Regions from separate parts of the Paenibacillus sp. W2I17 genome, predicted to be linked through region 1. Evidence: riboswitches for the same ligand, from Rfam matches in the RefSeq annotation. Region 1 holds a riboswitch; the other holds the start of a gene.
The links. A riboswitch is a leader RNA that binds a small molecule or an ion and turns the genes downstream of it on or off. The one in region 1 is predicted to bind S-adenosylmethionine.
Positions count from the first base shown of each region.

Region 2: it holds a riboswitch for S-adenosylmethionine, as region 1 does, so the genes downstream of both, mmuP (S-methylmethionine permease) here and metA (homoserine O-acetyltransferase MetA) in region 1, are expected to answer to the same signal.

Region 1 is NZ_JAUSXM010000001.1:2,655,416-2,659,631, forward strand. Features, by position in the region: gene QF041_RS11575 (trans-sulfuration enzyme family protein) at 1-303, opposite strand, end outside; gene QF041_RS11580 (PLP-dependent transferase) at 300-1,487, opposite strand; gene metA (homoserine O-acetyltransferase MetA) at 1,512-2,429, opposite strand; SAM riboswitch class I at 2,666-2,789, opposite strand; gene corA (magnesium/cobalt transporter CorA) at 3,241-4,176, shown strand.
Region 2 is NZ_JAUSXM010000001.1:5,536,811-5,541,026, forward strand. Features, by position in the region: gene QF041_RS24645 (GerAB/ArcD/ProY family transporter) at 1-222, shown strand, start outside; gene QF041_RS24650 (Ger(x)C family spore germination protein) at 219-1,421, shown strand; SAM riboswitch class I at 1,492-1,593, shown strand; gene mmuP (S-methylmethionine permease) at 1,686-3,098, shown strand; gene mmuM (homocysteine S-methyltransferase) at 3,076-4,143, shown strand.

The DNA.
Region 1 (4,216 bases):
GTGATCCCCTGCGGAGAACATCATGAACACGCTTGATATCGCAGCCATCCCCGAAGAATAGGCAAAGCCTCGTGCACCGCCTTCCAGCAATGTGATGTAATCTTCCAAAGCCTGACGTGTCGGATTACCCGAACGACTGTAATCATGCTGAGGCGGATTGAAGATATCAAAATGATGGAAGGTTGATGCTTGATAGATCGGTACACTGGAGGCTCCAGTGGTTTTGTCAATCTCATCGCCAAAATGGAGCAATTTGGTATCAAATTTCAACTGGGAATTGGGCTTATTGTTGGACTCACTCATGAGTGCACGCCTCCTTCCACTTCCTGCTGTGCAGCTGTCAGAGCATTGCCGAGATCTGCAATCAGATCATCCGCATGTTCAATGCCCACGGAGAACCGGAGCAGACGGTCATCCACACCTACGGCGTCACGAATTTCAAGCGGAATATCCGCATGAGTCTGGACTGCCGGATAAGTCATGAGTGATTCAACTCCGCCGAGACTTTCGGCAAAAGCAATGAGTTTGATATGACGCAGCAACGGTTCAACATAACGTGCATCCTTCACTTTGAAAGAGAAGATACCTGTATTACCCGTGGATTGTTTGTTCTGTATCTCATAGCCCGGATGATCGGATAGGCCTGGATGATACACTTCAACCACCGCTGGGTGCTCAAGCAAGTATTTAGCAATAGTAAGTGCATTGTGCTCATGACGCTCCATACGAAGAGCCAGCGTTTTCATACCTTTCATCAACTGGTAGGAGTCACTTGGAGATAATACCGCTCCAATGGAATTATGCAGGAACGCCATCTCTGCAGATAACGCCTCACCTTTGGTAATGATTAGTCCGGCCAACACATCATTGTGTCCACCCAGATATTTGGTAGCGCTATGAATGATGATATCGGCACCCAGTTCAATCGGACGTTGGAAAAATGGAGTCAACAACGTGTTGTCAACAATGGTCAACAAGTTGTAACTTTTCGCCCAGGAAGCCACGGCTTCCACATCGGTGATCATCATCAGTGGATTGGTTGGTGTCTCAATAAATACAGCTTTGGTATTCGGCTGACGAACCTTCTCCAGTGCTGCAAGGTCATTCGTGTCCACATAACTTGCAGTTACGCCGAAACGGGACAGAATACGTTCCAGCAGACGATAGGTTCCACCATACAGATCCAGCGACACAATCAGATGATCCCCTTGACCAAACATGGCAAAGATCGTTTGCAGCGCGGCCATTCCCGAGCTACAGGCAAACCCTGCATCACCGGACTCCAGCGCTGCGGCGGCTTCTTCCAATACTTTACGGGTTGGATTAGTCGTACGGATATAATCAAACCCAGTGCTTTGTCCAAGCTTCGGGTGGCGAAACGCAGTGGATTGATAGATCGGAAAGTTAATGGCGCCTGTTACCGGTTCATTGATGGACCCAATTTGTGCTAAGCGGCTTTCGATTTTCAACTTGTTGTTGTCTTCCATTGCTGCATCCTCCTGTAATCTCGATTAGATTTGCGGGCCAATATCGTAAGGTGTTTCTTGATACACATAGTAATTGAGCCAGTTAGAGAATAATAAGTTGGCATGAGCGCGCCAAGTAGCCGGTGGCACACGGGAAGGGTCGTCATTCGGATAATAATGTCTAGGCAATGCGATATCCAACCCTTTGGCTGCATCCCGGTCATACTCCCACTTTAATGAGAACGGGTCATACTCGGCATGTCCTGTGGCAAAAATCTGTTTGCCGTCTTTGGTAGCAACCAGGAAGATACCCGCTTCCTCGGATTCAGCCAAAATCTCTAAATTCTCATTCTTTTCAATATCTTCGCGTCTCACTTCCGTATGACGGGAATGTGGAACGTTGAATACTTCATCGAATCCACGCAACAACGGAACATGAGGTTTATTAATGGTATGTGGGAAAACGCCAAAACACTTTTCATCCAGTGCAACCTTGGGCACGTCAAAATGATGGTATAAACCTGCCTGGGAAGCCCAACATATGTGGAGTGTTGAAGTCACATTGGTTTTGGTCCATTCGAAGATTTCCTGGATTTCATTCCAATAGTTCACGTCTTCGAAATCCATCTGTTCCACCGGGGCACCCGTAATGATCATTCCATCGAAACGGCGGTGCTCAATCTCATCGAAGGTTTTATAGAACAGATCCAGATACTCCTGAGACGTATTCTTCGACGTATGGGATTTGGGATGTACGAGAACGACATCCACCTGAATAGGCGTGTTTCCCACCAGACGAAGCAATTGTGTTTCGGTCGTTTCCTTTGTGGGCATCAGGTTTAATATAGCGATACGGAGTGGACGAATATCCTGCTGATATGCAGAAGTTTCATCCATGACGAAGATATTCTCTCCTTCAAGTACTTCTTTTGCTGGCAGAGTATCGGGTATTTTGATTGGCATAGTAAGTCTAACTCCTCCTTGTGCATAGATAGATGCAGCCACCCCTGGCTTGATGTCTTCACATCAATACAGTTATAGACTGCCTTGAGCTTGTAAAAACATTGAATTGCTCTTTCATCCAACGTTACAAACAACCTCAAGTTCCTTAGCGAAAATCACTGCTGAGAAGTCGGGGCATATAACAAAGACCTTCCTCGGATTTCGAGAAAGGTCATATGTAAAAAAGATATGCGCCTCTCTCATCTCTCAGTTACAACAGTGCCACTTGACACTTAGTCGCTGCAAGAATTAGCACCGTGCGGTATACCGCCGGTTGCCGGGTTTCATCGGGCCAGTCCCTCCACCTACTCTTGATAAGATTTCGCTGTATTAGATTGTAATTAAATATGGTTCACCGTCTACTTTATTACATTAATGCCCTCACGTCAAGATGCAGTTCGATGTGTGCTTCCCAGATCGGAACCGTTCATCATCCATTGTCATACACTGCCTCAGGGCGCGAAATAGACACATTTTTGCGCTTGAAAGCACCTTGTACCAGCGGTATACTAAACAAGGTGTTATAAACCCTTATGTGAGAGGTGACATATTAAATGGATGGCGACCCGAGGCCTGACTGGCAGCCGAATTCCGACAAACTGCATAGAGAATTGACATCAGCATGCCGGCAGCGGGACGTGACTTCCGTTTGATTATATAGTGAACGCAGCCCTGATCTCCAGGCTCCGCTGCCGACCGGCTGATTTGTTCTTTTTGCGCCCATAATGATAATATCCGCCAAGTTGGCGGGTGCAGAAGGAGTAGATTAACGATGAAAATCCGGTTGGTAAACAACGGTGTATTTATTCCGGTGGACGACATTCAGCAGGCGCTGACTCCACCAGCGGAAGGATTTTACTGGATTGATGCAGACGTAGACGATTTGGCGGTACTTCAGCCGCTGTTCTTGATGCATGATCTGGCTGTGGAAGACTGTCTCAGTGACGAAGAACAACGTCCGAAGATTGAAATTTATGAGAACCATTATTTTATTGTGATTAATAGCATCCGTTTCGATGATGAAGAGATATTTCTACGTGCGGTCAACTTATTCCTCGGCAGACATTTCATTATTAGTGTTACCAAGCAAAAGGTCAGCGAATTGCGCACACTGAAACCAATCCTGTGGGAACAGGAAATCAGTACACCGGATCGTCTGCTGTATTTGCTGGTTGACTTGATTGTTGATAATTATTTCACCGTAGGTGACCGAATTGAAGCACGGATCGAGAAGCTTGAGGAAGACATTCTGATGCACACCAAAAAGTCACATCTGAATGAAATTATCGGGCTGCGCAGTGAGATTCTGTGGCTGAAAAAAGTGCTTGGACCTCAGAAAGAGGTCATTAACACCCTGAACAAAAAAGATCTGCGTCTCATCGATGATCAACTGCAAAAGTATTTCAGTGACATCTATGAGAATGCTGTAAAAATATCTGAAACCTTTGAGACTTATCGCGACCTGATGGGCAACTTGCGAGAAGCCTACCAATCCAGTATTGCAAACCGGGCGAATGAGATCATGCGTGTATTTACCGCCATCACCACGGTCTTCATGCCGCTGACGGTCATTACCGGTATATACGGCATGAACTTTACGAATATGCCAGAGCTTAATTGGAAATACAGCTATTTTGTTGTGATTGGCCTGATGGTTACTCTGGGCCTGAGCATGTTCTTCATTTTCCGCAAGAAAGACTGGGTATGAACTCGTATGAAATAACAAAGACGAAGCGTTCCTCCGGGAG
Region 2 (4,216 bases), 2.9 Mb from region 1:
TCGGTAGGGATTCGGGATTTGTTTCGTACGAAGAAGATCAAGGTCATTATGTACGCCCTTCTGCCATTGATATATCTAACGGCATTGATGCCGAAAACCGTGGACGAAACCTTTGCACTGGGTGATATGTTGGGCAACTCATCCGTGATTTTATTTGCCACTTTACCTTTGTTGCTGCTGATTACAAGTCTGATTCGCAAAAAAGGAGGCAAACATGCATGATTCGTTTTTTTATGCTTTTACGTGTAGCCTTTGCTTTGTCGGTCCTTCTGTTAATATCCGGATGCTGGAGCAGTAGGGAGATCGAGGAACTAAGTGTCTATGTTGGTCTCGGGATCGATATCGCTAAAGAAACAGAATTTGAGAAGGACATCGCTGCTCAGGGAGGAACGTATCCAAAGAATAATTATATAACGGCTACCGTGCAGATTGCTCCGGGCAGTTCCAACAGTAAACAGAGCGGACAATCCGGTTCACCTGCTTCTGGAAAGACGTCCTATTCCAATGAACAGCTTACTGGAGATTCCTTGCTGCAAATCTTTCGTCAGTTTGCACTAAGGCGAGATCGTCCACTTATCGGACATCATCTGAAGGTTATCGTTGTCTCCAAGGATATTGCCAAAAAGTATGGTCTGGACCAGCTGCTTGATTTTGTACTTCGGGATAACGATATTCGTCCAAATTGTCTGGTACTGATAAGTCATCATCGTGCCGTGGATGTCCTGACTTCAGATGATCCCTCCCGGATTCCAGCATTTTATCTAACAGGTATTACCGGTAATTCGTACTTGTCCAACAAAATCCTGGATCCCGTTTTGCTCTCCAAATTAGATGCCCAAATGCAATCTGGTTCCAGTTTCTTGCTCCAGAATGTACTGTACTCCAATGGAGAGGGCAAGTTCTCAGGTGGCAGCATATTCGATGGAAAAACAACTAAGTTTATTGGAGAACTAAGTCAAACGGATCTGGAAGGTTTATCGTGGATCAAGCCTAAAGAAAAAGGAGGCGTCTTGAAGACTTACAACAAAGCGGGATTCACCGTTGTATACGAAATGAAGAAGAAGAAAACAAAAGTAATTCCCAAGGTGGTTGGTAATGACATTTCATTCCATGTAAAGGTCGAATCCGAAGGCTGGTTGATGGAAGATTGGCGTTCTCCCGAAAGAGAGGAAAAAGGGGATTATCTTAGAGAACTAGAAAAAGAATTTTCTGAACTGGCCGAACAACAGATTCGACAGGTGTTATACAAACTTCAGCATACCTATAAAGTAGATGTTGCGGATTTTCGGGATAGCTTGCGTATCAAAGAACCCAAAACATGGAAGAAAGTCAAAGATGACTGGGACAACATTTTTAGTACCGTGCCAATCACGTACGATGTGAAGATGACCATTACCAATCCGGGATCTTCCACCGAATAGCGAGGTGTGTCATTTATGATTTAAATGTTGACACATTCATGATAGATCGCTATATTAGTAAAAAATCATTTTCTTATCCAGAGAGGTGGAGGGACTGGCCCTTAGAAACCTCAGCAACAGATCTGAAGGATACTGTGCTAATTCCAGCGGGTGAAAGCCTGATAGATAGGAGCGTTTGTTTTTATTTGTCAGTAACGGCGCACTCTTTAGGCAGAGTGGGTCTTTTTTGTTTTTTCTGGATGAAGAAGTAGGGGAGCAGCAGGTATGGAGAACAACAACGACAAAGGGCATTTCCAGCGGAAAATGCAGGCACGGCATGTGGTCATGCTCTCTCTCGGAGGAGTCATTGGAACGGGATTATTCCTCAGTTCAGGTTACACCATTCAGCAAGCGGGACCACTGGGAACCATTCTGTCCTATCTGATCGGAGCCATTGTTGTATATCTGGTGATGCTCTGTCTTGGTGAACTGTCTGTTCATATGCCAGAGACGGGAGCATTTCATAGTTATGCAGCCAAATATATCGGACCGGCAACAGGCTACACGGTGGCTTGGTTATACTGGTTAACCTGGACTGTTGCGCTTGGCTCCGAATTCACAGCCGCCGGATTGCTGATGCAGCGCTGGTTCCCATCGGTGAACGTATGGATATGGAGCGCCCTCTTTGCACTGATGATCTTTCTGTTTAATGCATTAACGGTGAAATTATTTGCGGAATCCGAGTTCTGGTTCTCATCTGTAAAAGTAGTTACTATCGTAATCTTCATTATCATCGGTGGCGCAGCCATGTTTGGTATCATTCCCATGGCGGATTCGGAACCGGCTCCATTTCTATCGAATATTACCGCATCCGGGTGGTTCCCTCATGGGGCTACAGCGATATTGATGACCATGCTTGCTGTAAACTTTGCCTTCTCAGGCACCGAGTTAATCGGCATTGCCGCCGGTGAGACGGAGAACCCGGAAAAGACGATACCGAAGGCTATTCATACAACGCTGTGGCGTTTGGTTATTTTCTTCATCGGAACGATTATTATCTTGTCGGCCTTGCTGCCCATGTCGGATGCCAGTGTACTGGAAAGTCCGTTTGTAGCGGTAATGGAACGGGTGGGTGTACCCTATGCAGCAGACATTATGAACTTTGTTATTCTGACGGCGATTCTCTCTGCTGCCAATTCAGGCCTATATGCATCTTCACGTATGCTCTGGTCTCTGGCTGACAAAAGAACGATCTCTCCGTGGTTTGCCAAATTGACCAAAAGCGGGGTGCCGCTGAATGCACTTCTGATTAGTATGGTGGGTGGTGCGTTGGCATTGCTGTCCAGTATTATTGCGCCAGGTACGGTGTATATTACGCTGGTTTCCATTTCGGGTCTGGCTGTCGTTGCGGTATGGATGAGTATCAGTGCTTCCCAATACATGTTCCGCAGACAATATATCCGGGAAGGACATGCGGTCAAAGATCTGGTCTACCGCACACCATTCTATCCGGTGGTACCGATTGTTTCATTTATATTATGCCTGGCTTCATGCATAGGTATTGCCTTTGACCCGACACAGCGAATTGCGCTGTATTGTGGGGTTCCGTTTATCGCAGTATGTTACGCTGCTTATTATCTGACAGAACGTGTGAATAAGAAAAGAGGACAAGTACATGACGCAAGCACAACAGACTAACTCCATAGAACAGATCCTGCGTGAACATCCGGTCATGATTCTGGATGGAGCGCTGGCAACGGAACTCGAACAGCATGGATGTAATCTGGATGATCCGCTCTGGTCGGCTCGTGTGTTGCTTGAGAATCCGGATGTTATCGTTCAGGTCCATGCAGATTATTTTCGAGCAGGAGCCGATTGTGCGATTACATCCAGTTATCAGGCGACGGTGGATGGCTTCAGCAAGAGAGGGATTGATGAACAGGCAGCATTGGAGCTGATCCGCAAGACGGTGGAGTTGGCTGCAAAGGCGAGAGATGACGTGTGGACAGAAGTGCAGAGTGATTTAGTAGGGAGAGAAAGCTCGACAGGTCAGCTTGTAGGAGCTCCTTCGGTACTTTCCCAGAACGTGGAGAACGAGGAGAATATAACAGATCGTACAGTAGATCGCGAAGGAGATCGTCTTCGTCCACGTCCAATTATTGCCGGGTCCGTTGGACCGTATGGCGCCTATCTGGCGGATGGTTCAGAGTATGTGGGACATTACGGCGTGTCGGATGAGACGCTTGTCGCATTTCATCGTCCGCGTATGGTGGCGCTACTTGAAGCGGGTGCAGATATTCTGGCGTTTGAGACGATTCCTTCCTTGCAGGAAGCACAGGTGCTGGTTGATTTACTGAAGGAGTTTCCTCATGCGTATGCCTGGTTATCTTTTTCTTTAAAAGACGGGACAAGCATCAGCGAGGGCACACCGCTTGAGGTATGTGCACAGAAGTTTGGCTCCGATCCGCAGATTGCGGCGATTGGCCTGAACTGTGCTCCCATGGAAGTGGTGACGGAAGCAGTGGGTATTTTGAGCCGTACCAGCGATAAACCTGTTATTGTGTATCCGAACTCGGGAGAAGTATACGATGCGGCAACGAAGACGTGGAGCGGACAGGGTACATGTGGCAGCATGAGTGATGCTTCGGAACAGTGGGTTGCTGCGGGCGCGCAAATTATTGGCGGCTGCTGCCGTACTACGCCACATCAGATTGGTGCACTTGCGAAGAAATGGCGGAAATAAAAGACTTGATGTAGGGTTGTACCCGCTAGAGATACAACTAAATATGAAGAAGCCCTCACGATCCATTAACTGG